DNA from 4 places in the Streptomyces shinuiensis genome. Region 2 is predicted to be linked to each of the others. Evidence: riboswitches for the same ligand, from Rfam matches in the RefSeq annotation. Region 2 holds a riboswitch; each other region holds the start of a gene.
The links. Region 2 has a riboswitch for cyclic di-AMP ahead of ACGRHY_RS09950 (C40 family peptidase). Riboswitches for the same ligand answer to the same signal wherever they lie in the genome.
Positions count from the first base shown of each region.

Region 1: another riboswitch for cyclic di-AMP. It lies ahead of ACGRHY_RS06220 (M23 family metallopeptidase); the one in region 2 lies ahead of ACGRHY_RS09950 (C40 family peptidase).
Region 3: another riboswitch for cyclic di-AMP. It lies ahead of ACGRHY_RS01260 (C40 family peptidase); the one in region 2 lies ahead of ACGRHY_RS09950 (C40 family peptidase).
Region 4: another riboswitch for cyclic di-AMP. It lies ahead of ACGRHY_RS16815 (LysM peptidoglycan-binding domain-containing protein); the one in region 2 lies ahead of ACGRHY_RS09950 (C40 family peptidase).

Region 1 is NZ_JBIHML010000001.1:1,422,847-1,430,492, reverse strand. Features, by position in the region: gene ACGRHY_RS06235 (DNA gyrase/topoisomerase IV subunit A) at 1-319, opposite strand, end outside; gene ACGRHY_RS06230 (M16 family metallopeptidase) at 535-1,929, shown strand; gene ACGRHY_RS06225 (M16 family metallopeptidase) at 1,959-3,329, shown strand; cyclic di-AMP (ydaO/yuaA leader) riboswitch at 3,537-3,709, shown strand; gene ACGRHY_RS06220 (M23 family metallopeptidase) at 3,723-4,610, shown strand; gene ACGRHY_RS06215 (GntR family transcriptional regulator) at 4,803-5,507, shown strand; gene ACGRHY_RS06210 (HPr family phosphocarrier protein) at 5,711-5,992, opposite strand; gene ACGRHY_RS06205 (bifunctional acetate--CoA ligase family protein/GNAT family N-acetyltransferase) at 6,205-7,646, shown strand, end outside.
Region 2 is NZ_JBIHML010000001.1:2,253,890-2,261,535, reverse strand. Features, by position in the region: gene ACGRHY_RS09975 (hypothetical protein) at 1-332, opposite strand, end outside; gene ACGRHY_RS09970 (hypothetical protein) at 799-1,152, shown strand; gene ACGRHY_RS09965 (MerR family transcriptional regulator) at 1,413-2,204, opposite strand; gene ACGRHY_RS09960 (ABC transporter permease) at 2,220-2,981, opposite strand; gene ACGRHY_RS09955 (ABC transporter ATP-binding protein) at 2,978-3,787, opposite strand; gene ACGRHY_RS09950 (C40 family peptidase) at 4,617-5,816, opposite strand; cyclic di-AMP (ydaO/yuaA leader) riboswitch at 5,827-5,968, opposite strand; gene ACGRHY_RS09945 (DUF1707 SHOCT-like domain-containing protein) at 6,179-6,787, opposite strand; gene pcrA (DNA helicase PcrA) at 6,847-7,646, shown strand, end outside.
Region 3 is NZ_JBIHML010000001.1:289,715-297,360, reverse strand. Features, by position in the region: gene def (peptide deformylase) at 1-32, shown strand, start outside; gene ACGRHY_RS01270 (TetR/AcrR family transcriptional regulator) at 78-719, opposite strand; gene ACGRHY_RS01265 (acyl-CoA dehydrogenase family protein) at 881-2,116, shown strand; cyclic di-AMP (ydaO/yuaA leader) riboswitch at 2,520-2,676, shown strand; gene ACGRHY_RS01260 (C40 family peptidase) at 2,680-3,153, shown strand; gene ACGRHY_RS01255 (NAD-dependent epimerase/dehydratase family protein) at 3,273-4,274, shown strand; gene ACGRHY_RS01250 (hypothetical protein) at 4,569-4,964, shown strand; gene ACGRHY_RS01245 (NADP-dependent succinic semialdehyde dehydrogenase) at 5,129-6,544, shown strand; gene ACGRHY_RS01240 (ATP-binding protein) at 6,576-7,010, opposite strand; gene ACGRHY_RS01235 (Sco1979 family transcriptional regulator) at 7,404-7,646, shown strand, end outside.
Region 4 is NZ_JBIHML010000001.1:3,673,841-3,681,486, forward strand. Features, by position in the region: gene ACGRHY_RS16805 (cytochrome P450 family protein) at 125-1,501, shown strand; gene ACGRHY_RS16810 (transglycosylase family protein) at 1,631-2,644, shown strand; cyclic di-AMP (ydaO/yuaA leader) riboswitch at 2,880-3,050, shown strand; gene ACGRHY_RS16815 (LysM peptidoglycan-binding domain-containing protein) at 3,057-3,767, shown strand; gene eno (phosphopyruvate hydratase) at 4,031-5,320, shown strand; gene ACGRHY_RS16825 (FtsB family cell division protein) at 5,475-5,993, shown strand; gene ACGRHY_RS16830 (DUF501 domain-containing protein) at 6,069-6,608, shown strand; gene ACGRHY_RS16835 (Ppx/GppA phosphatase family protein) at 6,605-7,582, shown strand.

The DNA of each region.
Region 1 (7,646 bases), 830 kb from region 2:
AGGGCTGGGCCAGGCGCACCAGCGCGTCGTAGATGGCGCTGTCGCCGTGCGGGTGGAGCTTGCCCATCACCTCGCCGACGACGCGTGCGCACTTGACGTAGCCGCGCTCCGGCCGCAGCCCCATCTCGTGCATCTGGTAGAGGATCCGCCGGTGGACCGGCTTGAGCCCGTCGCGCGCGTCGGGCAGGGCGCGCGAGTAGATGACCGAGTAGGCGTACTCCAGGAAGGAGCCCTGCATCTCGTCGACGACGTCGATGTCGAGGACGCGCTCCTCGAACTCTCCCCCGGGCGGCGGGGTCTTCGTGCTGCGGCGGGCCATCGCGGCTGCGACTCCTTCTTGCGTACTGCGGACTGTGTGGCCCCGTGCTGGGGCGGGGGACGGACGGGCACCATTGTGGACCTCGGCACCGACAGTCCGGTCCCCGCCCCGAACCGTACGGGAACTTCGCGCTTTGTCCGGCCGCTTGCATACAGTGACCACACACGCGTTGTGAGAACGCGGTCCGCGATCGCGATCGAAGGGACTCCCTGCCCATGGCTCACACGGCCTCCCCTCCGCCCACCGCCGGCGGTCTGACGGCGACCGAGCACCGGCTGGCCAACGGCCTGCGCGTGGTGCTCTCAGAGGACCACCAGACGCCGGTCGCCGCGGTCTGCCTCTGGTACGACGTCGGATCGCGCCACGAGGTCGCCGGGCGCACAGGTCTGGCGCACCTCTTCGAGCACCTGATGTTCCAGGGATCGGCACAGGTGAAGGGGAACGGTCACTTCGAGCTGGTACAGGGGGCGGGCGGCTCGCTCAACGGCACCACCAGCTTCGAGCGCACCAACTACTTCGAGACGATGCCCGCCCACCAGCTGGAGCTGGCGCTGTGGCTTGAGGCCGACCGGATGGGGTCGCTGCTGGCCGCCCTGGACGAGGAGTCCATGGAGAACCAGCGCGACGTGGTGAAGAACGAGCGCCGCCAGCGGTACGACAACGTGCCCTACGGCACGGCGTTCGAGAAGCTGACGGCGATGGTCTACCCCGAGGGCCACCCGTACCACCACACCCCGATCGGCTCCATGGCCGACCTGGACGCCGCCTCGCTGGAGGACGCGCGGGACTTCTTCCGCACCTACTACGCGCCGAACAACGCCGTGCTGGCGGTCGTCGGCGACATCGACCCGGAGCGGACGCTCGCCTGGGTCGAGAGGTACTTCGGCTCCATCCCCTCCCACGAGGGCAAGCGGCCGCCGCGCGACGGCTCCCTGCCGGAGGTCATCGGCGAGGAGGTCAAGCAGACCCTCCACGAGGAGGTGCCCTCCCGGGCGATGATGGCCGCCTACCGGCTGCCGCACGACGGCACCCGTGAGGCGGACGCCGCCGATCTGGCGCTGACGGTGCTCGGCGGCGGCGAGTCCTCCCGCCTGAACACCCGCCTGGTCCGCCGCGACCGCACCGCCGTCACCGCCGGTTTCGGCATGCTGCGGCTGGCGGGGGCGCCCTCGATGGGGTGGCTGGACGTGAAGGCATCCGGCGACGCCGAGATCGCCGACATCGAGCGGGCGGTCGACGAGGAACTGGCCCGCTTCGCGGAGGAGGGGCCGACCCCGGCGGAGATGGAGCGCGCCCAGGCGCTGCTGGAGCGCGAGTGGCTGGACCGGCTGGCCACGGTCGGCGGCCGCGCCGACGAGCTGTGCCGCTACGCGGTGCTGTTCGGCGACCCACAGCTCGCACTGACCGCGGTGGAGCGCGTGCTCCAGGTCACCGCCGACGAGGTGCGCGAGGTGGCCGCGGCCCGGCTGCGCCCCGACAACCGCGCGGTGCTGATCTACGAGCCCACCCAGGCGACCGCCCCCGACACCGCGGCCGACGTCTCCGAGGGCGCCACCGTCTCCGGAACCGGTACCGCCGCCGACACCCACGATCAGGAGGCCGCCCAGTGAGCGACGCCACGGCCCAGAACGGAATGTCGATGGAGTTCCACCCCCAGCCCCGCGGCGGCGAGCCCAGGCCGTGGGCGTTCCCCGCCCCCGAGCGCGGTGAGCTGCCCAACGGGCTGACCGTGCTGCGCTGCCACCGTCCCGGCCAGAAGGTCGTGGCCGTCGAGGTCGACCTCGTCGCGCCGCTGGAGGCCGAGCCCCGCGACCGGGAGGGCGTGGCCGGGATCATGGCCCGGGCGCTGAGCGAGGGCACCGACCGGCACACCGCCGAGGAGTTCGCCGCCGAGCTGGAGCGTTGCGGTGCCACCCTGGACGCGCACGCCGACCACCCCGGCGTACGGGTCTCCCTGGAGGTCCCGGCCTCCCGGCTGGCCAGGGCGCTGGGTCTGCTCGCCGACGCGCTGCGCGCCCCCGCCTTCCCCGAGGGCGAGGTCGAGAGGCTGGTGCGCAACCGTCTGGACGAGATCCCGCACGAGCTGGCCAACCCCGCCCGCCGGGCGGCCATCGCGCTGTCGAAGGAGCTGTTCCCGGCCGACTCCCGGCTCTCGCGTCCCCGGCAGGGAGCCGAGGAGACCATCAGGAACATCGACGCCGAGGCGGTGCGCGCCTTCTACGCGGAGCACGTGCGGCCCTCGACGGCCACGGCCGTGGTGGTCGGCGACTTCACCGGGGTGGACCTGGACAAGGCGCTGGCCGAGACCCTCGGCGACTGGAAGGGCGCGGCCGCCGGGCCCCGGCCGGTCCCGCCGATCACCGCGGACGACACCGGCCGGGTGGTCGTCGTGGACCGGCCCGGAGCGGTGCAGACCCAGCTGCTCATCGGCCGGGTCGGCCCCGACCGGCACGACCGGGTCTGGCCCGCCCAGGTGCTGGGCACGTACTGCCTGGGCGGCACGCTCACCTCCCGCCTGGACAGGGTGCTGCGCGAGGAGAAGGGCTACACCTACGGCGTGCGGGCCTTCGCCCAGGTGCTGCGTTCCTCGCCCGAGGGTGCCGGCGCCTCGATGCTGGCGATCAACGGCTCGGTGGCCACCGATGTGACGGGTCCCGCGCTGGAGGACCTGTGGCGCGTGCTGCGCACCCTGGCGGAGGAGGGCCTCACCGACGCCGAGCGTGACACGGCCGTGCAGAACCTGGTGGGGGTGGCCCCGCTGCGTTACGAGACGGCGGCGGCCGTCGCAGGCACCCTCGCAGACCAGGTGGAGCAGCACCTTCCCGATGACTACCAGGCGAAGCTGTACGCCCGCCTCGCCGAGACCGGCACCGTGGAGGCGACGGCGGCGGCCGTGGCCGCCTTCCCCGCGGACCGTCTGGTGACGGTGCTGGTGGGAGACGCGTCCCAGATCGCCGACACGGTGCGCGACCTGGGAATCGGAGAGGTGACCGTCGTCACCGACCAGTGACCCCCGGCCGCCTCGCGGCGGCTGCGCAGCGGAAGGCCCTTGGTGGGATTGCCACACCAAGGGCCTTTCTTATGTCCGATTTTGGGCTATTCCAGTGGGCGGCCTGTGTGGCATGGCCTACAAAAGCCGCTATCTGCTTGCTCGCTCAAATTTGTCCGTTTAGCGTCTGTCTCGCTGGCCGTCAGAAGTGACCGCGACCGCGGCCGACGGCAGTGATCGCCGAGTCCCCCGGACGGGGGAGCCGGGGACCCACCCTCCCGCCCATCCGCGCGGGAGTGGTCCTCTCCCGAGGCACCTGGGGTGAATCGGGCCGTGCGCCCGTAGGAGACCTTCCTGCTCCGAACCCGACAGCTAACCCGGTAGGCGAGAAGGAAGGAAAGGAGCACGCCACCCATGGCGTTCACCCGTGCCGCCGCGCAGCTCGCCGAGAAGCTGACCGGAAAGCTCACCGGGCTCACCGAGGACCTCACCGAGAAGCACCACCTCTCCAGCCGTTCCATGCGCACCCGCGCCGGCCTGGCCGGAGCCGCCGTCCTGACCGTCACCGGCGTGGTCGGCGCCGCCGCCACTCCCGCGATCGCCGCTCCGGGCGAGGGCTCGGGGACCTACGCCCTGGGCTTCGTCCAGGCCATGGCCGTCGGCGACACGATCGCCGACGACGTCAGGGCCCAGGCCCGGGCCCAGCAGCGCGTCGCCGACGCCGCCGAGGAGAGGGCCGCCGAGGAGAGGGCCGCCGAGAAGCGCGAGGTCGCCGAGGAGAGGGCCGCGAGGGCCGCCAAGGCCGTCCAGGAGCGCGAGGCCGCCCAGGAGCGCAGGGCCGCCGAGAAGCGCGCGAACGAGCGTGCCGACCGCTCCGCCGAGCGCCGTTCGGTCACCGGCTACGTCGACCCGGTCGCGGGCGTGGACACCACCACCGCCTACAAGCAGGCCGGCGCCTCCTGGTCCTCCGGCAAGCACAGCGGCATCGATTTCCCCGCCGGCACCGGCACTCCCGTGCGGTCCGTCGGTCCGGGCACCGTGGTGACGGTCGGCTGGGGCGGCGCGTACGGCAACCAGATCGTCATCCGCCATGACGACGGCAAGTACACCCAGTACGCCCACCTGTCCGCCACGAGGGTCTCGGCGGGCCAGAAGGTCGACGGCGGCCAGCGGATCGGCGCGGTCGGCTCCACCGGCAACAGCACCGGACCGCACCTGCACTTCGAGGCCCGCAACGGCGCCCACTACGGCTCGGACTTCAACCCGGTCACCTATCTGGCCGGCAAGGGTGTCGACGTCTGACGGACCCCGCCCCGCAGGGCACAGGGCAGCCGCGCCCGTCACGCACCGGCATCCGCCGCGCGACCCGTGAGGTCGCGCGGCAGATGTTTTCACGTCTGTTTTCCGGCGGGCATCGGAAAACGTGTTCCGGTGGAATACAGTTCGACTCTGCGGCACTTCGGGAAATATGGAGACGGCGGCGGAGGTCGGCCCATGCGCATTTCCGCGCACATGGTGTGCAGCGCGGTCCGTGACGACATCGTCTTCGGTGTTTTCCCGCCCGGGGCCCGGCTCACCGAGGAACTCCTCGCCAGGCGTTACGGCGTTTCGCGCGTCCCGGTGCGAGAGGCTCTGCGGACCCTGGAGTCGGAGGGTTTCGTCGTCTCCCGCCGCCACGCGGGCGCCTGTGTCGCCCGGCCCACCGAGCAGGAGGCCGCCGACCTGCTCGACATACGCGCCCTGCTGGAGCCGCTGGGTACCGCGCGGGCCGCCCGGCGCCGCACCGAGGCGCAGCTGAGGGTCCTGCGCGGACTGGTCCGCCTGGGCCTGCAGCGGGCGGAGAGCGGCCGGCTGTCCGATCTGAGGGCCCTGGAGGACTGGTACCACGAGACGCTGGCCCGGGCGTCGGGCAGCCCCAGCCTGGCCTCGCTGCTCACACAGTTGCGCCGCAAGATCACCTGGGTGTACGCCGCGGAACCGCCGCTGCGCGCGGTCGCCGTGTGGCGTGAGCACGGCGCCGTCGTGGACGCCGTCGCGCGCGGCGACGCGGAACGGGCGCGCGCCCTGGCGAGCGAGCACGTGGAACGCTCCGTCGCGGTGCGCCGCGAGCAGCGGCCGGTGGCCGCGCGCGACAGCCGCCGGAAAGGCCCGGTGAGAAGAACGAAACACGGCGTAAACACGCCGTGTGAAAACCCGTAACAGGAACCCTGTACACAGGAGGGGAGTACACGGGGAATACGTGCCAGGAATAATCCGGATACGGGAAAGGCCGTGGGGGATGCTCGCCCCACAGCCTTTGCCGGTGGTTTTCCGCCGGTGATCTCCGTCGCGTTTCCGCGCCGGGCCCGTATCCAGTGCCGCATGCGGGCCCGGACGGCGGCCGGCTCGCCGGACCGTGCGGCTCAGACGGCTCCGGGCAGCTCGTCCAGTCCCTCGGAGACCAGCTTCGCCAGCCGGTCCAGGGCGATGTCGGCGTCATCGGCCGCGGAGGCCAGCACGACCTCCTGGCCGCCCTCCACCCCCAGTCCCAGTACCGAGAGCATCGAGGCGGCGTTGACCGGTTCGCCGTCCGGTCTGGCCACGGTGACGGGGACGCCCGAGGCGGTCGCGGCGCGGACGAAGACCGCGGCGGGGCGGGCGTGCAGGCCCTCGGGCCAGCCGACGGTGACACGGCGCTCTGCCATGGTGTTGCCCTTCGAATCGAAACGGGTCGGAGCGGATCGAGCCCGAACGGGCCGGACCGGGTCGGAACAGGCCGGACCGGCGCTGACCGGTTCGGGTCCGGCCGGGACCGGGCCGCATGTCCGGAGTCCAGCCCAGCTTCGCACAGGCGGACTCCCGGGAAGGGGAGCCGACACCTCCGCGATCCAGTGCCCCGGTGACTAGGCTGACCCCCATGCGGACGCCGAGCGAGCCTGCCTACCCCGCCCACTGGGAAGCCGACGTGGTGCTGCGCGACGGCGGCACGGCCCGGGTCCGCCCCATCACGCCCGACGACGCCGAGCGCCTGGTCAGCTTCTACGAGCAGGTCTCCGACCAGTCGAAGTACTACCGCTTCTTCGCTCCCTACCCCCGGCTCTCCGACCGCGACGTGCGCCGCTTCACCCACCACGACTACGTCGACCGGGTCGGCCTGGCCGCCATCGTCGGCGGCGAGTTCATCGCCACCGTCCGCTACGACCGCATAGACGCCACCGGCCGCCCCGCCTCCCTGCCCGCCGACGAGGCCGAGGTCGCTTTCCTCGTCCGCGACGACCACCAGGGCCGCGGGGTCGGCTCCGCCCTGCTGGAGCACATCGCCGCCTGCGCCCGCGAGCGCGGAGTGCGCCGCTTCGTCGCCGAGGTGCTGCCCGCCAACACGAAGATGGTCAAGGTCTTCACGGACGCCGGCTACTCCCAGAAACGCAGCTTCGAGGACGGCGCGGTCCACCTCACCTTCGGCATCGAACCGACCGAGCAGTCCCTGGCGGTCATGCGGGCCCGCGAGCAGCGCGCCGAGGCCCGCTCCGTGCAGCGGCTGCTGTCCCCCGGCGTGGTCGCCGTCATCGGCGCCAGCCGCAACCCGGGCGGAGCCGGGCGCACCGTCCTGGAGAGCCTGCGCGCGGCCGGTTTCACCGGCCGCGTCCACGCAGTCAACCGAGCGCTGGAGGAGGGACGCGCCGAGATCGACTCGGTGCCCGCCCACCGCTCGGTGCGCGACATCCCCGAGCCCGTCGACCTCGCCGTCGTCGCCGTCCCGGCCCGGGAGGTGCCCGGGGTGGTCGACGAGTGCGGCGGGCGGGGCGTGCAGGGGCTGGTCGTCCTCTCCGCCGACTTCGGCCGCGACGCGCAACGCGAACTGGTGCGGCGGGCCCGCTCGTACGGGATGCGCATCATCGGCCCCAACGCCTTCGGGCTGATCAACACCGCCCCGGACGTCCGGCTCAACGCCACTCTGTCGCCCGAGACGCCCGAACGCGGCCGCATCGGGCTGTTCACCCAGTCCGGGGCCATCGGCATCGCCGTGCTCGCCGGACTGCACCGCCGCGGCCGGGGGGCCGGCGGCGTCTCCACCTTCGTCTCGGCCGGCAACCGCGCCGACGTCTCCGGCAACGACGTGCTCCAGTACTGGGACGACGACCCCGACACCGACGTCGTCCTGATGTACCTGGAGTCCTTCGGCAACCCCAGGAAGTTCAACCGCCTGGCCCGGCGCACCGCCGCCCGCAAGCCGATCGTCGTGGTCAAGGGCGCCCGCCACAACGCCAGCGCCCCGCCCCCCGGCCACGCCGTCCCGGCCGGCCGCACCCCCGACGCCACGGTCTCCTCGCTGCTGCGGCAGGCCGGGGTCATACGCGT
Region 2 (7,646 bases):
AGCCCGCCCAGCCGGAAAGCGGCCTCGGCGCGGGTGTGCCCGGCGACGGTGCGGGCCGCCTGGGTCAGTTCGTCGGAGACCCACTGGCGGGACGCGCCGGGCGAGTGGGCGAGGGCGGCGGGCACTCCGCCGCCCGCCGCGAGTTCGTCGCGTCGCCGCCGGAACTCGGCGAGTGCGCGGCGGCGGCCCTCCCGCACCCCGTGCGGGCAGTCCGTGCAGGCGCAGCCGCCGTGCCCGGCCGGCGGAGCGCCGCCCGCCGCGCCGGCGGGCCTCGCCGTCCCTCCCGGTGGCGCGCTCGCCGTACCGCCGCCCCGCGCCGTGTCCACGGCCACTGTCGACCCACCTCTCCCCGGCTCTCCCCGAGCCGCCGACTCTCCGGCAACGGGAGGGAATTGTGCCCTACGGAGAAGGGGGCCGGGGCGGTGTTCCCGGCTGTTCCCCGGCCTGTCCCCGGCCCGTCGGGTCCCCTCTCCCGGGCGCGGAAGCCGGTCCGCGGCGGTGGCGGGGAGGGGGACGCCTTCGGGAGCGCCGTGTGCTCACCACCCGGACGAGTGAGGCGGCCCGGCGGACGGTGTGCCTCCCGGGGGTGACGGAGACCGTTCGGGCAGGGGCCCACCCGGCGGCCGGGCGGGCGCCGCCTCCAGGCCCGGCCCTTCGGGACCGGGCCGGGCCGACTCCTCCTCGGACGGTCCCCCGGCCGGTTCGGCGGGTGCGGTCGGCGGGTGCGGTCGGCGCGGCGGGAGCCGACGAGCGCCCTGGCCGAGGGAGGCGGGAGACCCCCGGATACGCTCGCGTGCCATGGAGGCACTCACCCACTTCTTCGTCGGCCTGCACATCGTCGGCATCGGCGCCCTGCTCGGCGGCTTCATGACCCAGATGAGGGCCATGGGCGCCGGCGAGGCCCGCATCGTCCCGGCGATGCTGCACGGAGCCCTCACCATGCTGGTGACGGGCGTGGCCCTGGTCGGCCTGAACGAGGCGGACGGCCAGACCGTCAACCACATAAAGATCGGTGTGAAGCTCACCCTGCTGGTGGTGATCCTCGGCCTGGTCTACGTCAAACGGGACGACGAGCGGCTGCCCGCGCCGCTGTTCGGCACCATAGGCCTGCTCACCGTCGCCAACATCTTCATCGCCGTCATGTGGACCTAGCCGGCCACACGTACGGCGGGCGGTGGGCGGCGGTGCGACGGCACCGCCGCCCACCGCCCTGTAGGTTCTCAGCACTCTTGTCCGGCCGAGTTCTCGTGGGCTGGGCGTTCGTCATCACTTCTCATCGATTTGTCCGCGCGGTTTTCTCACCGCCGTGTCCGGTCCCTGGCGGTGGTCGGGCCGTTGGGGTGGCCCAAGAGGCGATAGGACAGCCGGCACGAGCACCCCGAACGACGTCACACCAGGACCCTGACCTGCCTTCAGGACGGAGGCCGTTCAGTGTTGAGCCTGTCAGCGGGTACTCGCTCGATGCGGGTCCAGCCACTCCAGCCACGCTCCTTCAGAATCGCCAGCACCAGTTCGGCGCCCGGTGCGGACTCGAGCATGGCTGAGTCCATCAGGGCGACGAACTGATCGTCGAAGCCGTCGGCACCCATCTCGCCGGCCTCCACGGCGCGAATCATCAGGCGCTCCAGGATGTCGGCGACCTCGACGATCCGTGGATCGCCGGCTCGCCAGCCGGGCTCCCCGGTGAAGAAGCTGTAGAGCCTCACCATGTCGGGGTCGTCCAGTTCCTCGTGCTTCTTGGCGATCACGGAGTCGATCAGGTCCGGCACCTGCGCGGCGATCATGGTCCAGGCATCCCGCTCCAGCTCGATGTACCGCTCCCCGACGCCGAGGCCGCGCAGCCGGTCGAGGTAGCCCACGACGCTCTGCGGAAGCGCCAGGTACTCTCCGGCGGCGAGCCGGGCGAGCCGGCTGCGGGTGCCCTGCAGCCGCCGGATCTCGGCGCGCAGACCCTTGTCGATCTCCTGGACACCGCCGGCGAACTCATCCGGGCCGGCGTCGAGGAGTTCCTGCACCCTGGCCAGCGGCACGCCTGCATCGGCCAGGGTGCGGATCCGGATCAGTCGCACGACCGCGGCGGCATCGTAGATCCGGTACCCGGACCGGTCGCGCTCGGGCTCGGGCAGCAGCCCGACCTTGTGGTAATGGCGTACCGCCCGTACCGTCACCCCGGCGTGCGCCGCAAGCTGGCTGATGGTGAGCATGGGTCTCAGACTGCCTCAGGCGATCTTCCGGCGATAGGCGGCCATCGCGAAGACGTACGCCACGACGAGGATGCCGACGCACCAGGCGAGGGCGGTCCAGACGTCGTCGCCGACCGGCCGCTGGGCGAACAGGCCGCGGATCGTGTTGACGATCGACGTCACCGGCTGGTTCTCGGCGAACCAGCGCACCGGGCCGGGCATCGTCTCTGTGGGCACGAACGCCGAGCTGACGAACGGCAGGAAGATGAGTGGGTAGGCGAACGCGCCCGCTCCCTCGACCGACGACGCGGAGAGCCCGGGGATCACGGCGAGCCAGGTCAGGGCCAGGGTGAACAAGAGCAAGATGCCGGCGACCGCGAGCCACGCCGACACTCCTGCCCCCGAGCGGAAGCCCATGAGCAGAGCGACGCCCACGACGAGCACGAGCGCGATCAGGTTGGCGACCAGAGAGGTGACGACATGCGCCCACAGCACACCCGACCGCGCGATCGGCATGGACTGGAATCGCTCGAAGATCCCGCTCTTCACATCGGTGAACAGCCGGTACGCCGTGTAGGAGATGCCCGATGCGATGGTCATGAGCAGGATGCCGGGCAGCATGTAGTTCACGTACGAAACCGACCCGGTATCAATGGCGCCTCCGAACACGTAGACGAACATCAGCATCATGGCGACCGGCGTGATGACGGTCGTGATGATGGTGTCCGTACTGCGTGTGACATGGCGCAGGGTCCGCCCCGTGAGCGCGGCGGTGTCGCTGAAGAAGTACGCGGTCATCCTTTTCCCCCAGTTGTCGTGCCAGTGGCGTCGCTCTTTTCGCCGCCGCCGGTGACCGAAAGGAAGATCTCCTCCAGTGTCGGCTGCTTCTCGACGTACTCGACCTTGGCGGGCGGGAAGAGCTGCTTGAGCTCGGCAAGGGTGCCGTTCACGATGGTCCGGCCCTGGTGGAGGATCGCAATCCGGTCGGCGAGCTGCTCGGCCTCGTCCAGGTACTGCGTGGTGAGCAGCACCGTCGTGCCGTACTCGGCGAGCTCCTTGACGGCATGCCACACCTCGATGCGCGCCTCGGGGTCGAGTCCGGCCGTCGGCTCGTCCAGGAAGATCACGGACGGATTTCCGATGAGGCTCATCGCGATGTCCAGCCGGCGGCGCATCCCACCCGAATACGTGGACACCTTCCGCGGGCCGGCGTCGGTCAGCGAGAAACGCCTCAGCAGGTCATCCGCGATCGCGCCCGGGTCCTTGAGGTGGCGCAGCCTGGCGACGAGTACGAGGTTCTCCCAACCGCTGAGGATCTCGTCGACGGCCGCGAACTGCCCGGTGAGGCTGATGGACTCCCGCACATTCGCCGGTTGCGTGGCGACGTCGAAGCCATGGACGACGGCTGTCCCCGCGTCGGACTTCAGGAGCGTGGCGAGGATCCTCACGGTCGTGGTCTTACCCGCCCCGTTGGACCCGAGCAGGGCGAAGACGTTACCCCGCGCCACCTCGAAGTCCACGCCGCGCAGCACTTCGAGCTTCCCGTACGACTTCTCCAGACCCTGCACGCGAATCGCCGGACCGGCGATTGACTGGGTCACCATGGTCATCTGCCTCCTTCGCGAAGCTTTCCAGTCGGCTGTGAGGAAGCTCCTGCAGGGAGGATGGAGGGTTGACCCAGCGTCAAGGTCAAGCCAGCCCCGACCACGGCATCTCGACCGCCGGCGCTTGTGCGCGCTCGCACTTGGTCCAGCTTTCAGAGTCGGGTCTGTCACGGGCCGGATCGAAGGAGCGGCACCGGCTACAACGAGTGGAGAACCGCGAAACCGCTCTGCCGGACGATCTCCACTCCAGCCTGCCGCCCAGACCAGCACCGAGTACCCGAACAACGTGATGGCAGGACCCTTTACCTGCCACTTCACCGCTCTCGTCCAAAGAACCAAAGACTCATCGAGCTGTGCGGTGTGGGACCGTAAAACGTTCGGCTCTGTCTCACTTCCGGTGGTGACGGAAAGTGACAGTAATGTTGGGCAGGTCGTAGACCAGAATCCGAAGGTCAGCGGACCGTGGCGGTCGTTCTTCGGTACCGGCTGACCGGCCCGGCACCTGTCCGCGAGAGTATGGCGCGACAGGCCCAGTGGTCTCGGTGCGCTGCCATCCGTTCGAACTGTCGAGGTCAGAGCGTCGGCCGCACTCTCTGCAAGCAGCGCCGCTCAACTCTTGCGTTCCGTCACCACCGGAAGTGAGACAGAGCCGAATGTTTGACAGACCCGGACCGCGCCGTCCCATGCGCCCGGGGAGGGCAAGAATGCTGTGAGTGGCCGAGAATCACTCTGCGGAGCGATTCTCGGTGATCTGTCGCAGACGACAGGTTGGCGACAGATCGCCGAGAATCCGACAGATCTAAAGCGGCCCTGCAGCCCACCGCCCGTTTCAGGCCGGCCGGACCGCGCTGTGGAAGGGCATGTGGTCGACGGACTCGTAGCGCACCTCGGCGCCCGGCTTCGGCGCGTGGATCATCTGGCCGCCGCCCGCGTAGATGCCGACATGGCTGATGTCGTCGTAGAAGAAGACCAGGTCGCCCGGCCGCATGTCGGCCCTGGCGATCCTGGTGCCCGTGTCCACCTGGTCGTAGGTGGTGCGCGGCAGTGAGACGCCCGCGCTGAGCCAGGCGGCCTGGGTCAGGCCCGAGCAGTCGTAGGAGTTGGGGCCGGTGGCGCCCCAGACGTACGGCTTGCCGAGCTGGGCCTCGGCGAAGGCGAGCACCTTCTCGGCCTTCGCGGCGTACGAGTCGTCCGCGGTGCCGCCGCCGGTGCCGGTGTCCGTGCCGCCGGTCCCCGTGTCCGTGCCCGCGTCGCCGTCCGCCTCCGTGCCGTCGTCCGCCGGCGCCTCGGCCCGCTCCTCGCGCGCGGCGGCCTCGGCCCGCCTCTCGCGCTCGGCAGCGGCGGCGGCCGCCTTGCGGCGGGCCTCCTCCTGCCGCCTGCGCTCCTGCGCGGCCAGGCGTGCCTTCTCCTCGGCGGTCAGCTCCGACAGCAGCTTCCGGGCCTGCGCCAGCTTGCCCTGGACGGTCTCCTTGCTGTCCGCCAGTTCCTTCTGGGCGTCGGTGAGTTCGGCCAGGCCCGCCGACGCCTCCGACCGCTTCTTCCGCGCGGCGCGCTGCTCGTCCCGGTAGTCGTCGACGGCCTGCCGCTGGCGGTCGGTGATCCGGTCCATCAGGTGCTTGTGGCCGAAGAAGTCCTGGGGGTTGTCGGACAGGAGCAGCACCGCGGTGCCGGACACACCTCCGCTGCGGTACTGCGCGGTGGCGTAGCCGCCCAGCTTGCGGCGCGCGTCGTTGAGCCTGTCCGCGCGCTCGGCGGCCTCGTCGAGGAGCCGGTCGACCTTCTCGCGCTGCTCGTCCGTCCTCTCCTTGGCCGCGTTGTACTTCTGTGTCGCGCTGCCCGCCTCCCGGTACAGCGCGTCCACCCGGTTGCGGACCTCCTCGATCGAGGGCCGGTCGTCCTCGGGCGAGGCCTGGGCCGGGCCCTGGGAGAGGAGGGTCGCGGAGGCGATGGCCGCGGTGGTGAATCCGGCCGCTCCGCGCCGGGAGGCGGGGGACAGCAGAGGGGTACGCGGTCTGCGGTGCGACGCCAAGGCGAGCGCTCCTTCCGTGGAACACCGCCTGCCGGGTTAGCTGACGGGTTCGGGCGTCGGAAGTCCGCCCTACGGGCCCGCAGGCCCGATTCACCCCGTGGGGAGTGGGTCCCCGGCCCCGGCCGCACGGCCGGGCTCGGCGGAGGCCGCCCGTGCCGGCGCTGTCGCCGGCGAGGGGTCCGGGCCGCCTGACGCTGGACCGTAGAGCACCGGCGGGGCTCCTGTGAAGGCTGGTGTTCGGTATATCCCGAAACCGATTCGTTATCGGTCGGTTATCGTCCGTTTCGGGGGTCTCCTGCCGCTACCGGGTCCGTTCGCCCTGGCCGAACCGGCCGTACCGGCCGGTTCGGGAGCGGCGGCGCTCAGTCGCGGGAGCGGCGCCCGGGCCAGCGGTACGGGTGGCGCACGACGATCGTCCCCACCTTGGAGCCGCCGCTGATCCGCAGTACCGGCATGCCGGGCACGGGCGGGTCGGTGGCCCGGTTGCGGACGGAGCCCATTCCGGAGGTGACCCCCTCGGCCCGTACCGTCCAGCCGCGCGGCACGACGACCCTGACCTCACCCATCCCCGCGTCGAGCTCAAGGCCGACCTCGCGGTGGCGGCACTCCGCCCGCGTGAAGTCGATCACGATCCGCCCCAGCGTGGTCCTGGCGGTTACCCGCTCCGGCACCACCCAGTGGCCGTCCTGCCGGATGTCCCCGGCGACCGTCCTGAGAGCCAGCGGCTCCTGAGCGCTCGGGGCCGGGCCCGCCGCGTTCTGACCGGGACCGGGCAGGTCCGCGACCAGTGCCTCCAGATCGCCGTAGGTCTTGGCGGCGAACGCCTTCTCCAGCCGCTCGTCCAGCTCCTCCAGGTCGATGCGGCCGTCACCGGCGGCCTCGCGCAGCCGCTCGGCCACCGCCTCGCGGTCGGTGTGCCCGGCGCGCAGTTCCGAGCCGGGACGGGGGCGGGGCGCGGGGACGTCGGTCATGCCCGCCATCTTAGGAGCGCCGCCCCGGCAGCGGGCACGGCGTCCTAGACTCGACGGCGATGAGCAGCCTCTTCGACGACAGCTTCCTGGCCGACCTCGAGCCCTCCGGGGACGAGGAGCCGCCGCCTCCGCCGGAGGAGGCGTCCGCGCCGCCGCAGGACGGCGTCCCCGACGACCTCTTCGCGGGCGCCTTCGGCGGAGGCGGGGCGCGCGACGCCTACTACGGCAACGGCGCGGCCCGTCCCGTCGTCGATCCGGCCGCCCTGCTGGAGGGGCTCAACGACCAGCAGCGCGCGGCCGTGGTGCACACCGGCTCGCCCCTGCTGATCGTCGCGGGCGCCGGATCCGGCAAGACGCGGGTGCTCACCCACCGCATCGCGCATCTGCTGGGCGCGCGCGGCGTCCACCCCGGGGAGGTCCTCGCGATCACCTTCACCAACAAGGCCGCGGGCGAGATGAAGGAGCGCGTGGCGGAGCTGGTCGGCCCGCGCGCGCAGTCGATGTGGGTCTCCACCTTCCACAGCGCGTGCGTGCGCATCCTGCGGCGCGAGAGCAAGAAGCTCGGTTTCACCTCCAGCTTCTCGATCTACGACGCCGCCGACTCCCGCCGTCTGATGGCGCTGGTCTGCCGGGACCTGGAGCTGGACCCCAAGCGCTTCCCGCCCAAGTCGTTCAGCGCCCAGGTGTCGAACCTGAAGAACGAACTGGTCGACGAGGAGGACTTCGCGGCGAGGGCGAGTGGGGGCGCCTCCCAGGCCGGAGGCTCTGGGGGAGGGTTCGAGAAGACGCTTGCCGAGGCGTACGTGATGTACCAGGCACGGCTGCGCGAGGCCAACGCCCTGGACTTCGACGACATCAT
Region 3 (7,646 bases), 2.0 Mb from region 2:
CGCGGTCCGGGGCGCGGGCCCTCGGGGGGTAGGCCCAGGGCCTGCCCCCCGAGGGCGTGTCCGGCGCTCCGCGGTGTTCACAGCCCAGGACCGCCGGCCAGGTCCTCCGCCGTGGCCAGGCCTCCCCACAGCAGATCGGCCAGGTGCCGCACCAGCCGCTTCCGGGGGCAGGGCCGATCGCCCAGCCACCAGTCGCCCGCCGCGTGCATCATGCCGACGACCCCGTGCCCCCACACCCGGGCCCGCTCCTCGCGGTCGGCGCCGAGGTCGACGCGTTCGGCGATCACCGTGGCCAGCTCCTCGCCGAGCCTGCGCAGCAGCGGGGCCGAGTACTGGCCGACGTCGAAGCCGCGCTCGCCTCCGGGCTCCTCGGCCGGGTGCATCAGGAAGCGGTAGACCTGGGGCCTGGCCTCGATGGCGGCCAGATACGTGTCGAGTGCGGCCTCCACACGCTCGCGCCGGTCGGTGGGCGCGTCCAGGGCGGCCCGCAGCGCGTCCACCAGGGCGTCGGTGTGCCGCACCGCCAGAGCGCGGTAGAGCCCGCCCTTGTCGCCGAAGTGCCGGTAGAGGATGGGCTTGGTGATGCCCGCCTCGGCGGCGATGGCGTTCATCGAGGCGCCCGGGCCGTCGCGCAGCACCACGCGCTCGGCGGCCTCCAGGAGTTCCCGGCGGCGGCGCTCGGTGGCGCTGCGCTGGTCCTCCCGATGTGTGGTCTCCATGTTCCTCGGCCTCCCCGACCCTGCTGTGACACCTCGGTGCCGCCTGAGCGCAACGTAACACCCGCGGAGCGCACGCGAGAGTGCCGACGGTGGAGGTTGACATCGCACTGACCGGTAACGTATTCACGTTACCGCTAGTAACAACGGATGGAGGGGCTTCCATGGCGGAGTTCGCACTCGACCTCAACGACGACCAGAAGGCCGTACGGGAATGGATCCACGGCTTCGCGGCCGACGTCATGCGCCCCGCCGCCGCGGAGTGGGACGAGCGCGAGGAGACGCCCTGGCCCATCATCGAGGAGGCCGCCAAGATCGGCCTGTACTCGCTCGACTTCTACGCCCAGCAGTACTTCGACCCCACCGGCCTGAGCATCCCCATGGTCATGGAGGAGCTGTTCTGGGGCGACGCGGGCATCGGCCTGTCGATCGTCGGCACCGCGCTGGCGGCCGTCGGAGTGCTCGCCAACGGGACCGAGGAGCAGATCGGCACCTGGATCCCCCAGATGTACGGCGACGCGAACGACGTGAAGGTCGCCGCCTTCTGCTCCTCCGAGCCCGATGCCGGATCGGACGTCTCGGCCATGCGCACCCGCGCGGTCTACGACGAGGCCAGGGACGAGTGGGTGCTCAACGGCACCAAGACCTGGGCCACCAACGGCGGCATCGCCAACGTCCATGTCGTCGTCGCCGTCGTCGACCCCGGGCTCGGCTCCAAGGGGCACGCCTCCTTCGTGATCCCGCCGGACACCCCCGGCCTGTCCCAGGGGCAGAAGTTCAAGAAGCACGGCATCCGCGCCTCCCACACCGCCGAGGTGGTCCTCGAGGACGTCCGCGTGCCCGGCCACTGCCTGCTGGGCGGCAAGGAGAAGCTCGACGAGCGCCTCGCCCGCGCCCGCGAGCGTGCGAAGGAGGCGAAGAAGGGCGGCGAGCGTGTGAAGAACGCCGCGATGGCCACCTTCGAGGCCTCCCGCCCCGCCGTGGGCGCCCAGGCCGTCGGCATCGCCCGCGCGGCCTACGAGGTCGCCCTGGACTACGCCGGGACCCGTGTGCAGTTCGGCCGCCCGATCATCGACAACCAGGGCATCGCCTTCCAGCTCGCCGACATGCGCACCCGCGTCGACGCCGCCCGGCTGCTGGTGTGGCGGGCCTCGTGGATGGCGGCGGCGGGCAGGCCCTTCGAGGGCGCCGAGGGCTCGATGTCCAAGCTGTTCGCCGGGGAGACCGCCAAGGGCGTCACCGCCCAGGCGATGCAGATCCTCGGCGGCAACGGCTACACCCGGGAGTACCCGGTGGAGCGCATGCACCGGGACGCGGCGATCTACACGATCTTCGAGGGCACCAGTGAGATCCAGCGCCTGGTCATCGCCCGCACCGTCTCGGGCGTGCACGTCCGCTGACCTCCCGCCCCGCCGGGCGAGCCGCCGGCCGTGCGGCGGCCCTGCCGTACGCCCCGGCCGGCCTTCCGGCCGCCCCGCGACCCGCCGCGTTCACCCGACACGACCGCAGCCATTCGGGCTGATCCGGGCGGCACGCCGCACCGGCCCGCGAACCGGTCGCCGCGCCGGTCAACCACCCCCAGGAGGGGTCAACAAGCCTTGCTGACAGGGCTCTTGGCGCTTCGGTCAGTCTGCCGGAACAGGGCCCCGTCCCTCGGCGGACCGACAGTGAGCATGTTCACAAAACATCTCCGATCGACCGATTGGGAGTCTTTCTGACGCACTATCCGTAGGAGACCGCAAGTCCCCGCCGCAGGGCGGGGCCGCCCGGCCGGACGCCCAATCCTGCCGCCGTCCGGGTGAGAAACGGACCATGACGAGACGGCAGGAGCGGGAGACCCGAGCAAGGCGGGCCGCGCACGACGCGGCCCTTGGGGTGAAGCCACGCCGCGCGTGGCCGGGCAACTTCGCCGGCCCGAACCCGACAGGTCATCTTTCGCAGGCGTATGACGAAGGGTTCACTCATGTCTGCGCACGCACGCATACCGGCACCGGTGTCCCGGGCGGGCATCACCACCGCCGTCACCGCCGCCACCCTGGCGGGGACGATGCTCATCCCGTCCGCCGCGCCCGAGGCCGAGGCGGCCACCTCCGCGAACAGGGCACTCAGGGTCGCGGCCTCCAAGGAGGGCGCCCCTTACAGCTACGGCGCCGCCGGCCCCAGCCGGTTCGACTGCTCGGGACTCACCCAGTACTCGTACAAGAAGGCGGGCAAGAAACTGCCGCGCACCGCGGCGGCCCAGTACAACCGCTCGAAGAAGGTCTCCGCCAGGTCGCGCAAGAAGGGCGACCTGGTCTTCTTCCACTCGGGCGGCAGTGTCTACCACGTCGGCGTCTATGCCGGCGAGGGACGGATCTGGCACTCACCGAAGCCGGGCAAGACCGTCCGCAAGGAGAGGATCTGGACCAAGAGCGTGCGCTACGGGCGCGTGAGGTGACACGGCGGCACCCGAACCGGGCCGGGCCCCGCAAGGGCCCGGCCCGGTTCGGCTTGTGGCGATTACGCCACGGGCGTGAAGCCGCTCCGCCCGGCCGCGCCGGCGGGCACGCTCGGCCCATGAGACTTCTGGTAATGGGCGGAACGGAGTTCGTCGGCCGTGCGGTCGCCGAGGAGGCGCTGGCGCGCGGCTGGGAGGTGACCGTCTTCAACCGGGGCCGCCACGCCCCGCCGCCCGGTGCCACCGCGCTGCGGGGCGACCGCACGGCCGACGGCGGGCTCGCAGCCCTGAAGGAAACGGCCGGCGGCTGGGACATCGTGGTCGACACCTGGTCCGGGGCGCCCGCCGCGGTACGCGACGCCGCCGTCGTGCTGGCGCGGCGGGCGGGGTGCTACGCGTACGTCTCCAGCCGCTCGGTGTACACCTACCCGCCCCCGGCCGGCCTGGACGAGACGGGCCCGCTCGTCGACGCCTCGCCCGACGACGAAGCCGCCGCCGACTACGCCGGGGCCAAGCGGGGAGGGGAGATGGCCGTCGAGGCGGCTTTCGGCGACCGGGGCCTGCTGGTGCGTGCGGGTCTGATCCTGGGCCCGTACGAGAACATCGGGCGGCTGCCGTGGTGGCTGCTGCGCGTCTCCCGGGGCGGTGAGGTGCTGGCGCCCGGTCCCCGGGACCTCCCCCTGCAGTACGTGGACGCGCGCGACCTCGCCGTCTGGACGCTGGAGGCCGCCGGGCGCGGACTGGGCGGCCCGTACAACCTGGTGAGCCCGCCCGGCCACGCCACCATGGGCGGGCTGCTGGAGAGCTGCGTACGCGTCACCGGTTCCGGCGCGCGGCTGCGGTGGACCGACCCCGGGCCGATCCTCGCGGCGGGGGTGCGGCCGTGGACGGACCTGCCGGTGTGGATCCCGCCGGGCGAGTTCCACGGCGCCATGCACCGAGGGGACGTCTCCCGGGCCGTCGCGGCGGGACTGCGCTGCCGCCCCGTGGAGCGGACCGTGGCCGACACCTGGGCCTGGCTGTGCGCCCTGGGCGGCGAGCCGCCCCTCCGTCCCGACCGTCCCCGGGTGGGACTGGCGCCCGGGAAGGAGGCTGAGATCCTCCGTACGGCGGGGGGTTGATCACCGGAGTGGTGATGGCCGTCGTTCCGCGAAGGCGAGTCCGCCATGGCGTCGTGCCGGGCGAAGCAGGTACTGGCAGCCGGGTGGGCGGTGCTCGGGGTGGCGGGCACCGGGGCCACGCTGGTGCTGAACGACAGCGCCAAGGGCGCCTCCGAGCGGTACGGCTGGTACGAGCACACCCCGGAGGGACAGCCTCCGGCTCCTCCGGCTCATCCGGCTTCGGTGGAGGACGACCACTGCGCGACGCCCGGAACGGCCTGTGACCATCGCCCGCACCGGGGTACAGGTGGGGGCATGAGTACTGAACAGACCGGACAGACCAAGGAAGGGGCGTGCCTCGTCGAGATCGAGCTGCCCCACTGCACCGCTTCGAACGCGGCGGCCGTCTTCGCCGTCCTGAGGTCGGCGTTCCCCGGGTCGCCCGAGCTGGGTGACGGCAACGGCGGGGGCGGGCCCGGGGCGGACGGCGAGCAGCGGAAGTTCTGGCTGGGCACGGTCGACGTCCGCACACACGGTGAGGTGGAGTGCACCCTGGAACTCGGGGAGCCGGTCGAGGCGGACCTCAGCGGCGGCCCCGACGCGGTACGGCAGGTCCAGGACGCCCTCGCGGGCTTCTACGACGTGACGGCCGAGCCCCGGATCTCGGGCGACCAGGAGGTGGAGGTGCGGCTGAGGCTCGCCCAGCGCTGATGACCGGCCCGCGGCCGGTGGCGCCGTTCGCCGACTGAGACCGCCGCGGGCGGGTACGCGCCCCCGCGAACGGAAGCCAGCGAGGACGAGCGGGAGCGGGGAGCGCCGGCCGGCGCTCCCGGCCGGCGGGCCGCGCCGTCTCCGAGCACCCCCGGGAGGGACCCATGCCCATCTCGACCACCAACCCGGCCACCGGCGAGACCCTGCAGACCTTCGATGCACTGGGCGCGGAGGAGACCGGGGAGCGGCTGGAGCGCGCCCGCGCCGCCTTCGAGGAGTACCGCACCACCGGCTTCGCCGAGCGTGCCGAACTGCTGCGCCGGGCGGCCGACCTGCTGGAGAAGGAGCGGGACGACATCGCCCGCACCCTGACCACCGAGATGGGCAAGCCCGTCACCGCGGCCCGCGCCGAGGCCGCCAAGTGCGTGAAGGCGATGCGCTGGTACGCCGACCACGCCGGGGAACTGCTGGCCGACGACCACCCCTCACCGGCGGACGTGGAGGACAGCGGCGGCAGCACGGCGTACGTGCGCTACCGCCCGCTGGGCCCGGTCCTGGCGGTGATGCCCTGGAACTTCCCGCTGTGGCAGGTGATCCGCTTCGCGGCCCCCGCCCTGATGGCGGGCAACACCGGCCTGCTCAAGCATGCCTCGAACGTGCCGCGGACCGCGCTGTACCTGGAGGACCTCTTCCGCCGCGCGGGCTATCCGCGGGGCTGCTTCCAGACCCTGCTGATCGGCTCCGGCGCGGTGGAGGGCGTCCTGCGCGACGACCGTGTGGCCGCCGCGACGCTCACCGGCAGCGAACCCGCCGGGCGCTCGGTGGCCTCGGCCGCCGGTGACGAGATCAAGAAGACCGTTCTGGAACTGGGCGGCAGCGACCCCTACCTCGTCCTGCCCTCGGCGGACGTGGTGAAGGCGGCCGAGGTCGCGGTGACCGCGCGGACCCAGAACAACGGCCAGTCCTGCATCGCGGCCAAGCGTTTCATCGTGCACCAGGACGTGTACGGGGATTTCGCCCGGTTGTTCGTGGACGGCATGAAGGCCCTGAAGGTGGGCGACCCGATGGACGAGTCCACCCAGGTCGGGCCGCTGGCCAGTGAGAGGGGCCGGGCCGACCTGGAGGAACTGGTCGAGGACGCCCGCGAGCGCGGCGCCACCGTGCTGTGCGGCGGACGGCGGCCCGCGGCCCACCCGGCCGGCTGGTTCTACGAGCCCACCGTCCTGGCGGATGTCACGCCCGGGATGCGCGTCCACCGTGAGGAGACCTTCGGTCCGGTGGCGACCCTCTACCGGGCGGCGGACCTGGACGAGGCGATCGAGGTGGCCAACGACACCCCCTTCGGCCTGAGCTCCAACGTCTGGACCCGCGACCGGGAGGAACAGGACCGCTGCGTACGCGACCTGCGGGCGGGTGGTGTCTACTTCAACGGCATGACCGCCTCGCACCCGGCGATGCCCTTCGGCGGGATCAAGCGCTCCGGCTACGGCCGGGAGCTGTCGGGGCACGGCATCCGCGAGTTCTGCAACGTCACCACGGTCTGGCACGGCACGCCCCCGGACGTCCCCACCGCCGAGTGACGCGCGGCGGGCGTGCGACGGACGGGGTCCGTCACCCGTCGTCGAGCCTCAGTTCCGCCCATACGACGCGTCCCCTCGCCTGGGCGGCGGGTATGTCCCCCCAGGACTCGGCGAGGGCGTCGACGAGCTGGAGTCCGCGCCCGCTGGTCGCCTCGACGTCCGCCGAACGGGCCGCGAGTCCGCACGCGCCGGTGCCCTGGTCGCGTACCTCTATGCGCAGCCGCCGGTCGCCGTGCTGGAGAAGACAGGCGATTCTGTCGCTGACGGTGTGGACCATGGCGTTGGTGACGAACTCGGACACGACCAGCTGTGCCGTGTCGACCACGCTCTGCGGGCAGTGCCAGCGGTGCAGCCACTCCACGAGCAGATGCCGGGCCACGCACACGGAGGAGCCCTGGGCGGGCACTTCGAACTCCGCCCGTTGTCGCGATCGCTGGGGGTGGACGGCCGGCAGCATGGGTGCCATGTGCGCTGAGCGGGGGAGAAGAGCCATCAGTGGCTCGCCTTTCGTGCGCCGGTGGGCGTCGGGGCCGGTGCGCCGTGCGCGGGGCCCGGCCCGTGCGAGGGGCCGGTGCGCGGGAACGCCTGCTGACCGGCCACCGCGTCCGGTGCGCCACGGTGGGGAGGGACGGCGAGGGCACGGGGCCCGCGGAAGGGGTGGGAGGGCCCGTGTACCGGGACGGTTCGACGCCGGTGTGACCGCGCCGTGAACTGGATCACCCGGCTACTATGCTCATTGGTGTCAGCAAAAGGCAAGAAGAGTTCTGCAAATTGCAAGATTTAAACGACAGCATGGCTGCATCACCGGGGCCGTGGCACACTGCTCTGCCGGTGAGGCGCGAGTGGAGAGGAAGAGACCATGGGCGAGTCCCGGTCGGCACCGACCGTGGGGCAGATCGTCCTGGGGCTACGCCTGCGTGACCTGCGGGAACGCGCCGGGAAGTCGTTCGAGGAAGCCGCCCGGGTCCTGAGCGTCACCACATCCACGGTCCGCCGCATGGAGAAGGCCGAGGTGGGCCTGCGCCCGCTGTACGTCAAGGCGCTGCTGGAGAGCTACGGCGTCGGGGCGGAAGAGACCGACGCCTTTCTCGCGCTGGTGGAG
Region 4 (7,646 bases), 1.4 Mb from region 2:
GCCGTATCCGTCCTTCCGCTGTACCCGCCCTCCGGGCCGCCATGCCGCCGCCGGTCCGGTCCGGTGCGCCGGGAGCCCGGACCCCCTCCGCCGGGCGTGCGGAGGCCGCGTTAGCGTCGGGGGCGTGGACCACGAGAACGCCGGCGACGACCGCACCCCGCCCCCGCCCGCCGCCGCTGCCTCTCCTCGCCCACCCGCTGCTGCTTCTCCTCGCCCACCCGCTGCTGCTTCTCCTCGCCCACCCGCCCTGTTCTCACAGGAATTCGCCACCGACCCCTACCCCGCGTACGCCCGGCTGCGCGAGCACGCGCCCGTGCACCGCACCGTGCTGCCCAGCGGGGTGGAGGCGTGGCTGGTGACGCGGTACGCGGACGCGCGCGAGACGCTGGCCGACCCGCGGCTGAGCAAGAACCCCGCCCACCACAGCGAGGCCGCGCACGGCAAGGGGAAGGTGGGGATTCCGGGGGAGCGCGGCGCCAACCTGATGACGCACCTGCTCAACATCGACCCGCCCGACCACACCCGGCTGCGGCGGCTGGTGTCCAAGGCGTTCACCCCGCGCCGGGTGGCGGCCTTCGAGCCGCGCGTACGGGAGCTGGCCGACCGGCTCGTCGACGGCTTCGCGGAGCGCGGGAGCGCCGACCTCATCCACGAGTTCGCGTTCCCGCTGCCGATCTACGCCATCTGCGACATGCTCGGCGTTCCGGCCGAGGACCAGGACGACTTCCGCGACTGGGCCGGCATGATGCTGCGTCACTCCGGGGGGCGGCCCGCGGGCCCCCGGGGGAGCCACGGCGGCGGCCCACGCGGCGGGGTGGGCCGGGCCGTGAAGCGGATGCGCGCATACCTGGCCGACCTGATCCACCGCAAGCGCGGCGACCTGGGCGACGACCTGATCTCCGGTCTGATCCGGGCGAGCGACCACGGTGAGCACCTGACGGAGAACGAGGCCGCGGCGATGGCGTTCATCCTGCTGTTCGCCGGCTTCGAGACCACCGTCAACCTCATCGGCAACGGCACCTACGCGCTGCTGCGCCACCCGGAGCAGCGGCGCCGGCTCCAGGGCGCGCTGGCGGCCGGCGACACCGCGCTGCTGCACACGGCGGTGGAGGAACTGCTGCGCTACGACGGGCCGGTGGAGCTGGCGACCTGGCGGTTCGCCACCGAGTCGCTGGAGATCGGCGGGCAGCGGATCGGCGCCGGCGACCCGGTGCTGGTGGTGCTGGCCGCCGCCGACCGAGACCCGGCGCGGTTCGCGGACCCGGACACCCTGGACCTCACGCGCGGTGACAATCCCCACCTCGGATACGGCCACGGCATCCACTACTGCCTGGGCGCACCGCTGGCGCGGCTGGAGGGGCGGATCGCGCTCACGGCCCTGCTGGGACGCCTTCCCGACCTGCGGCTCGCGGCGGAACCCGCCGATCTGCGCTGGCGGGGCGGCCTCATCATGCGAGGACTGCGCGAACTGCCGGTCGAGTTCGAGCCGGTGCGCGGGTGACGCACAGTCATGTATGTGATCCGTGCGTGATCTGCGAGACACTGACTTGTGATGATCGGCCCGGTGACGCTACGTTCAGCCGTCAACCGCTCAACCTTGTCGGCTGTCCACGCACGAGAGGCTCCACACATGCTTTCCGGGAACGGTAGACACCGCCGCCCCCGCCAGGCTCCCGCCATCTTCGTCACGGCCGGAGCGACCGGCGCGGGATTCGCCATCCCCCTGCTCGGGGCGACGGGCGCGCAGGCGGCAGACCTCGGCACCTGGGACCGGGTCGCGCAGTGCGAGAGCGGCGGCCTGTGGAGCGCCGACACCGGCAACGGCTACTACGGCGGCCTCCAGCTCACCCAGGAGATCTGGGAGCGGTACGGCGGTACGGCGTACGCCGGGCGCCCCGACCTCGCCAGCCGCAGCCAGCAGATCGCGGTGGCCGAGAAGATCCTCGCCGACCGGGGGCCGGACGCCTGGCCCTCCTGCGGCGTCAACGCCGGGCTGCGCCACGACACCACCGGCGAGGCCCCGGCCATCGACCCGGACAACCTCCTGCCGGAGCCGGAGGAGGGCGCGCGGGACGGCGGGAGCGGAAAGGGCGGCGGGGGCCTGCCGGACGGCCTCCTGCCGGGCGGCGACGCGGAGGAGGGAGCCCCGGCCGCCGGCGGGGGCGGGACAGGAGGCGGCGGCGCGGAGGACACCGGCGCCCAGGACGAGCGGAACGCCCCGGAGGCCGACGGCGCCGAGGGTGACGAGGCCGGTGCCGGGGACGACGCCCGCGCCGAGGCCGGGAAGGGTACCGGAAAGCACCGCGGCGAGCGCGACCCGCGCGAACTGGAGCGGGAGGCGGAGGGCCGGGCCGCGGACGGCCGGACGCCGGAGGGCCGGGAGGCTGCCGGAGACGAGCGTTCCGGGGAGGCCGCCGACCGCTCCGCCCGCGCCGAGCGACCCGCGCTGGCGGGCACCGTGAGCGGTCTGGGAGCCCTCGGGAGGGACGAGGGCTATCTGGTGCGTCCCGGGGACTCGCTGGTGACGATCGCGCAGGAGCAGGACGTTCCGGGAGGCTGGAGCGGGCTGTACGAGAGCAACAAGGACGTCGTGGGTGAGGATCCGGACCTGATCCTGCCGGGACAGGAACTCACTCTCGGGTGAGTGCGGACGGCCCTGCGGGATGACCCTCCCGGGCGATTGCGGCGTGTCGTTCCTGTCCGGCCTAACGCTCCTCACCTGACCTGCGGGTTCCAGCCGCGAGGGCGTCAGAAAGGGTGAATCGGCGGTTTCTGACATGCTTTGAGACATATGCCCCGGTGTGCTTACCGTCGTCTCGCTCGCACCGCGAGTGCCACCGTCCGCAGCGCCTAATCCTGCCGGCGGCCGGTGGGCAGTCGTCGCGTCAGCGCCGAGGGCAGGAGCGGGGGAACCAGGTAGGCGCCGCCCCGGACCGCACGGTCCGGAGCGGCTTGGGGTGAAGTCGCCCGGGGCCCCGTGCCCCGGACGGCCGGGCTTGCTCACTGCCCGAACCCGACAGCTCACCTCGCAGGCGTCGGTGAGATAAGGGACGTCCATGCTGTTCACCGGCAAGGGGTACGACAGTCGCACCGCCAGGGCCGTCCGCGCGGCCGCGCTGACGGGCGCCGCGGGCGCCGCCATCGCCGTTCCGGTGGCGGGCGCGCCGGGCGCCTCGGCCGCGTCCGTCGACACCTGGGAGCGGGTCGCCCGGTGCGAGTCCGGCGGCGACTGGTCCATCAACACCGGCAACGGCTACTACGGCGGTCTGCAGTTCTCCCAGTCGAGCTGGGAGGCAGCCGGCGGCACCCGGTACGCGCCGCGCGCCGACCTTGCCACCAGGGAGCAGCAGATCGCCGTGGCCGAGCGGCTGCTGGCCATGCAGGGCCCGCGCGCCTGGGCCTGCGCCGAGAAGGGCGGCCTCACCGCCGGCGGGCCCGCGGCCGAGGTGGACCCGGGCGGCGGCCGCCCCGCCGGCCCCGACGCCGAGTCGCAGTCGCAGTCCCGGAAGCAGTCGCAGTCGCAGTCGCAGAAGCAGTCGCAGTCGCAGCGGCAGTCCCAGGAGCAGTCCCGGTCGCAGAGCGCCTTCGAGCGGGCGGACGGCCACCGGGGCGGTGCCGAGGCCGGCTACACGGTCAAGTCCGGCGACACGCTGCGCGCCATCGCCGCTGCCCACGGCACCACCTGGCAGCAGATCCACCAGGACAACGCCGACGTCATCGGCGACGACCCCAATCTGATCTTCCCCGGCCAGCAGCTCCGGGTCTGATCCCCTGCTGTGCCCGCCCCGGCGCCACTCCCGTCACCCGGCGGCGCCACCCCGGTGCGGTGTGTCACCTCCCTTGGCGGAGGGCGCACCGCACCGGGTTTATTCAATTTGGAAACAAAATGCCCCCACCTCTTCTGAGCTGCGATTTCACCATCCGTTCCGCCGTATGGCACGGGCTGTCGACGAGGTGGCGGGCGCGGGCCGGATAGGCTCGGGGCACTGAGACCCGACACACACGCCCGACACACACGAAGGAGACCCTCGTGCCGTCCATCGACGTCGTAGTGGCCCGCGAGATCCTCGACTCGCGAGGCAACCCCACGGTCGAGGTCGAGGTCGGCCTCGACGACGGCAGCACCGGCCGTGCAGCCGTTCCGTCCGGCGCCTCCACGGGCGCCTTCGAGGCCCTGGAGCTGCGTGACGGCGACAAGGGCCGCTACGGCGGCAAGGGCGTCGAGAAGGCCGTCCTCGCCGTCATCGAGCAGATCGGCCCGGAGCTGGTCGGGTACGACGCCACCGAGCAGCGCCTGATCGACCAGGCGATGTTCGACCTGGACGCCACCCCGGACAAGTCCTCCCTCGGCGCCAACGCCATCCTCGGCGTCTCGCTGGCCGTCGCCCACGCCGCCTCCGAGGCGTCCGACCTGCCGCTGTTCCGCTACCTCGGCGGGCCGAACGCGCACCTGCTGCCGGTGCCGATGATGAACATCCTCAACGGCGGATCGCACGCCGACTCCAACGTGGACATCCAGGAGTTCATGATCGCGCCGATCGGCGCCGAGTCCTTCTCCGAGGCGCTGCGCTGGGGCACCGAGGTCTACCACACCCTCAAGAAGGTGCTGAAGGAGCGCGGCCTGTCCACCGGCCTGGGCGACGAGGGCGGCTTCGCCCCGAACCTCGGCTCCAACCGCGAGGCGCTCGACCTCATCCTGGAGGCGATCGAGCAGGCCGGATACACCCCCGGCCAGGACGTCGCCCTCGCCCTGGACGTGGCCGCCTCCGAGTTCCACAAGGACGGTCGTTACGTCTTCGAGGGCCAGGAGCGCACCGCCGCCCAGATGACCGACTACTACGCCGAGCTGGTCGAGGCGTACCCGCTGGTCTCCATCGAGGACCCGCTGTTCGAGGACGACTGGGACGGCTGGAAGACCATCACCGAGCGCCTGGGCGACAAGGTCCAGCTCGTCGGTGACGACCTGTTCGTCACCAACCCCGAGCGCCTGGCCCGCGGTATCGAGGAGGGTGCCGCCAACGCCCTGCTGGTCAAGGTCAACCAGATCGGCTCCCTGACCGAGACGCTGGACGCCGTCGAGCTGGCCCAGCGCAACGGCTTCAAGTGCATGATGTCCCACCGCTCCGGCGAGACCGAGGACGTCACCATCGCCGACCTGGCCGTCGCCACCAACTGCGGCCAGATCAAGACCGGCGCCCCGGCCCGCTCCGAGCGCGTCGCCAAGTACAACCAGCTCCTGCGCATCGAGGAGATCCTCGACGACGCCGCGGTGTACGCCGGGCGCTCGGCGTTTCCGCGCTTCCGCTCCGCGGACCGGTAAGCGCGGTCGCTCCGCGAAGCGTTGAGCACGGCCGCCGCGGCGGCCGTGCCGTCACCGCGTCCCCGCCGCCGTCCCGTACGGTGGCGGGGACGCGGCGGCATACGGCGACGACACCGCGACGGCACGGCGACGACAGGGCAGCAGGGGAGGCGAGGTGGCCGCGGAACGGGACAGGTTCTCCACCGCGACCAGGCTCAGGGCACTGGGCGCACAGGCGGCGGAGCGCGTCTACCGAGCCCAGAACCGCCGGATGCGCGCTCCCCGGCGCAGCCGGCTGACCGGCCGCGCCGCACTGCTCGTCATGGTCCTGTGCTCGCTCGTCGTCGCCCTGGCCTACCCCATGCGGCAGTACGTCTCGCAGCGTGCGGAGATCGAGGAGCAGCGGCGCCTGGTCGAGGAACTGCGCGGCCGGGTCGAGGAGAAGCGCGATCTGAAGGCCCGCTGGAAGGACCCGGCCTACGTCGAGCGGATGATCCGCGAGCACCTGCTCTACGTGCGCCCCGGCGAGACCGGCTACATCCTCCCGCGCGGCACGGCCGACCGGGCCGGCGAGGGCGCCTCCCGTTCCCGCCGCACCGCCGAGTCCGGCCCCACCGAACAGGCCTGGTACCGGCACCTGTGGGACGGCGTGGACGCGGCGGACGCCTCCGGCGCCGCCGGACAGCGTCCCTGAACGCCCCGGACGCGATCCTTCCGCTCCGCCGGGCCCTCGCGCCCGGCCCCGACACCCCTGAGGCATCCTGGCCCTATGGAAACGCCCCCGCCCCGTACCGAGCACACCGCGCCGGCCGAAGCCGACGTCGAGGCATTCCAGCAGCAGCTCGGCCGCCCGCCGCGCGGTCTGCGCGCCATCGCGCACCGCTGCCCCTGCGGGCAGCCCGACGTGGTGGAGACCGCACCGCGGCTGGAGGACGGCACGCCCTTCCCGACCACGTACTACCTCACCTGCCCGCGCGCGGCCTCCGCGATCGGCACGCTGGAGGCCGAGGGCGTGATGAAGGAGATGACCGAGCGGCTGCGCACCGACCCGGAGCTGGCCGCCGCGTACCGCCGGGCGCACGAGGACTACATCGCGCGCCGCGACGCCATCGAGGTGCTGGAGGGCTTCCCCAGCGCGGGCGGGATGCCCGACCGCGTCAAGTGCCTGCACGTCCTGGTCGCCCACTCGCTGGTCGCGGGCCCGGGCGTCAACCCGCTGGGCGACGAGGCGATCGCCATGCTCCCGGAGTGGTGGCGCAAGGGACCGTGCGTGGGCACGGCCGGGGGCGGCGGAGAGGACGCGCGGTGACAGGGACGACGAACGGCACGACGGTCAGGGTCGCCGCCATCGACTGCGGTACCAACTCCATCCGCCTGCTCGTCGCCGACATCGACCGGGACACCGGCGAGCTGACCGACCTCGACCGCCGGATGACCATCGTCCGCCTCGGTCAGGACGTGGACCGCACCGGGCGGCTGGCCCCCGAGGCGCTGGAGCGCACCTTCGCCGCCTGCCGCGAGTACGCCGAGGTGATCCGCGCTCACGGCGTCACCCCCGGGCGCACCCGCTTCGTCGCCACCTCCGCCTCGCGCGACGCCGAGAACCGGGACGACTTCGTGCGCGGTGTCGTGGACATCCTGGGCGTCGAGCCCGAGGTGATCACCGGCGACCAGGAGGCCGGGTTCTCCTTCACCGGCGCCACCGGGGAGCTGGCGGGCGCGGAGCACCTGGAGGGGCCGTATCTGGTGGTGGACATCGGCGGCGGCTCCACGGAGTTCGTGGTGGGCGACGAGGGGGTGCGGGCCGCCCGCAGCGTGGACGTCGGGTGCGTCCGGCTGACCGAGCGCCATCTGCTGTGCGACGGCACGATCACCGACCCTCCCTCGAAGGCGCAGATCGCCGCCATGAGGGCGGACGCCGAGGCCGCGCTGGACCTGGTGGAGAAGACCGTCCCGCTGGCCGAGGCGCGGACGCTGGTGGGGCTGGCCGGTTCGGTCACCACCGTCGCAGCCGTCGCGCTGGAGCTGTCCGAGTACGACCCGTCCGCCATCCACCACTCCCGGATCGGCGCGGAGAAGGTCGCGGAGGTCACCGCACGCCTGCTGGCCGCCACCCACGACGAGCGCGCCGCCATCCCCGTGATGCACCCGGGACGGGTGGACGTGATCGGTGCGGGTGCCCTGGTCCTTCAGACGATCATGGAGCGCACCGGGGCCCGGGAGGTCGTGGTCAGCGAACACGACATCCTCGACGGCATCGCCCACTCCCGCGCCGCGCGCTGACCCGGCGCCCGGCCCACGGCGTCGCGGCCGGGGCCCTTCGGGCCCACGAAGGTCCCGGGGAGCC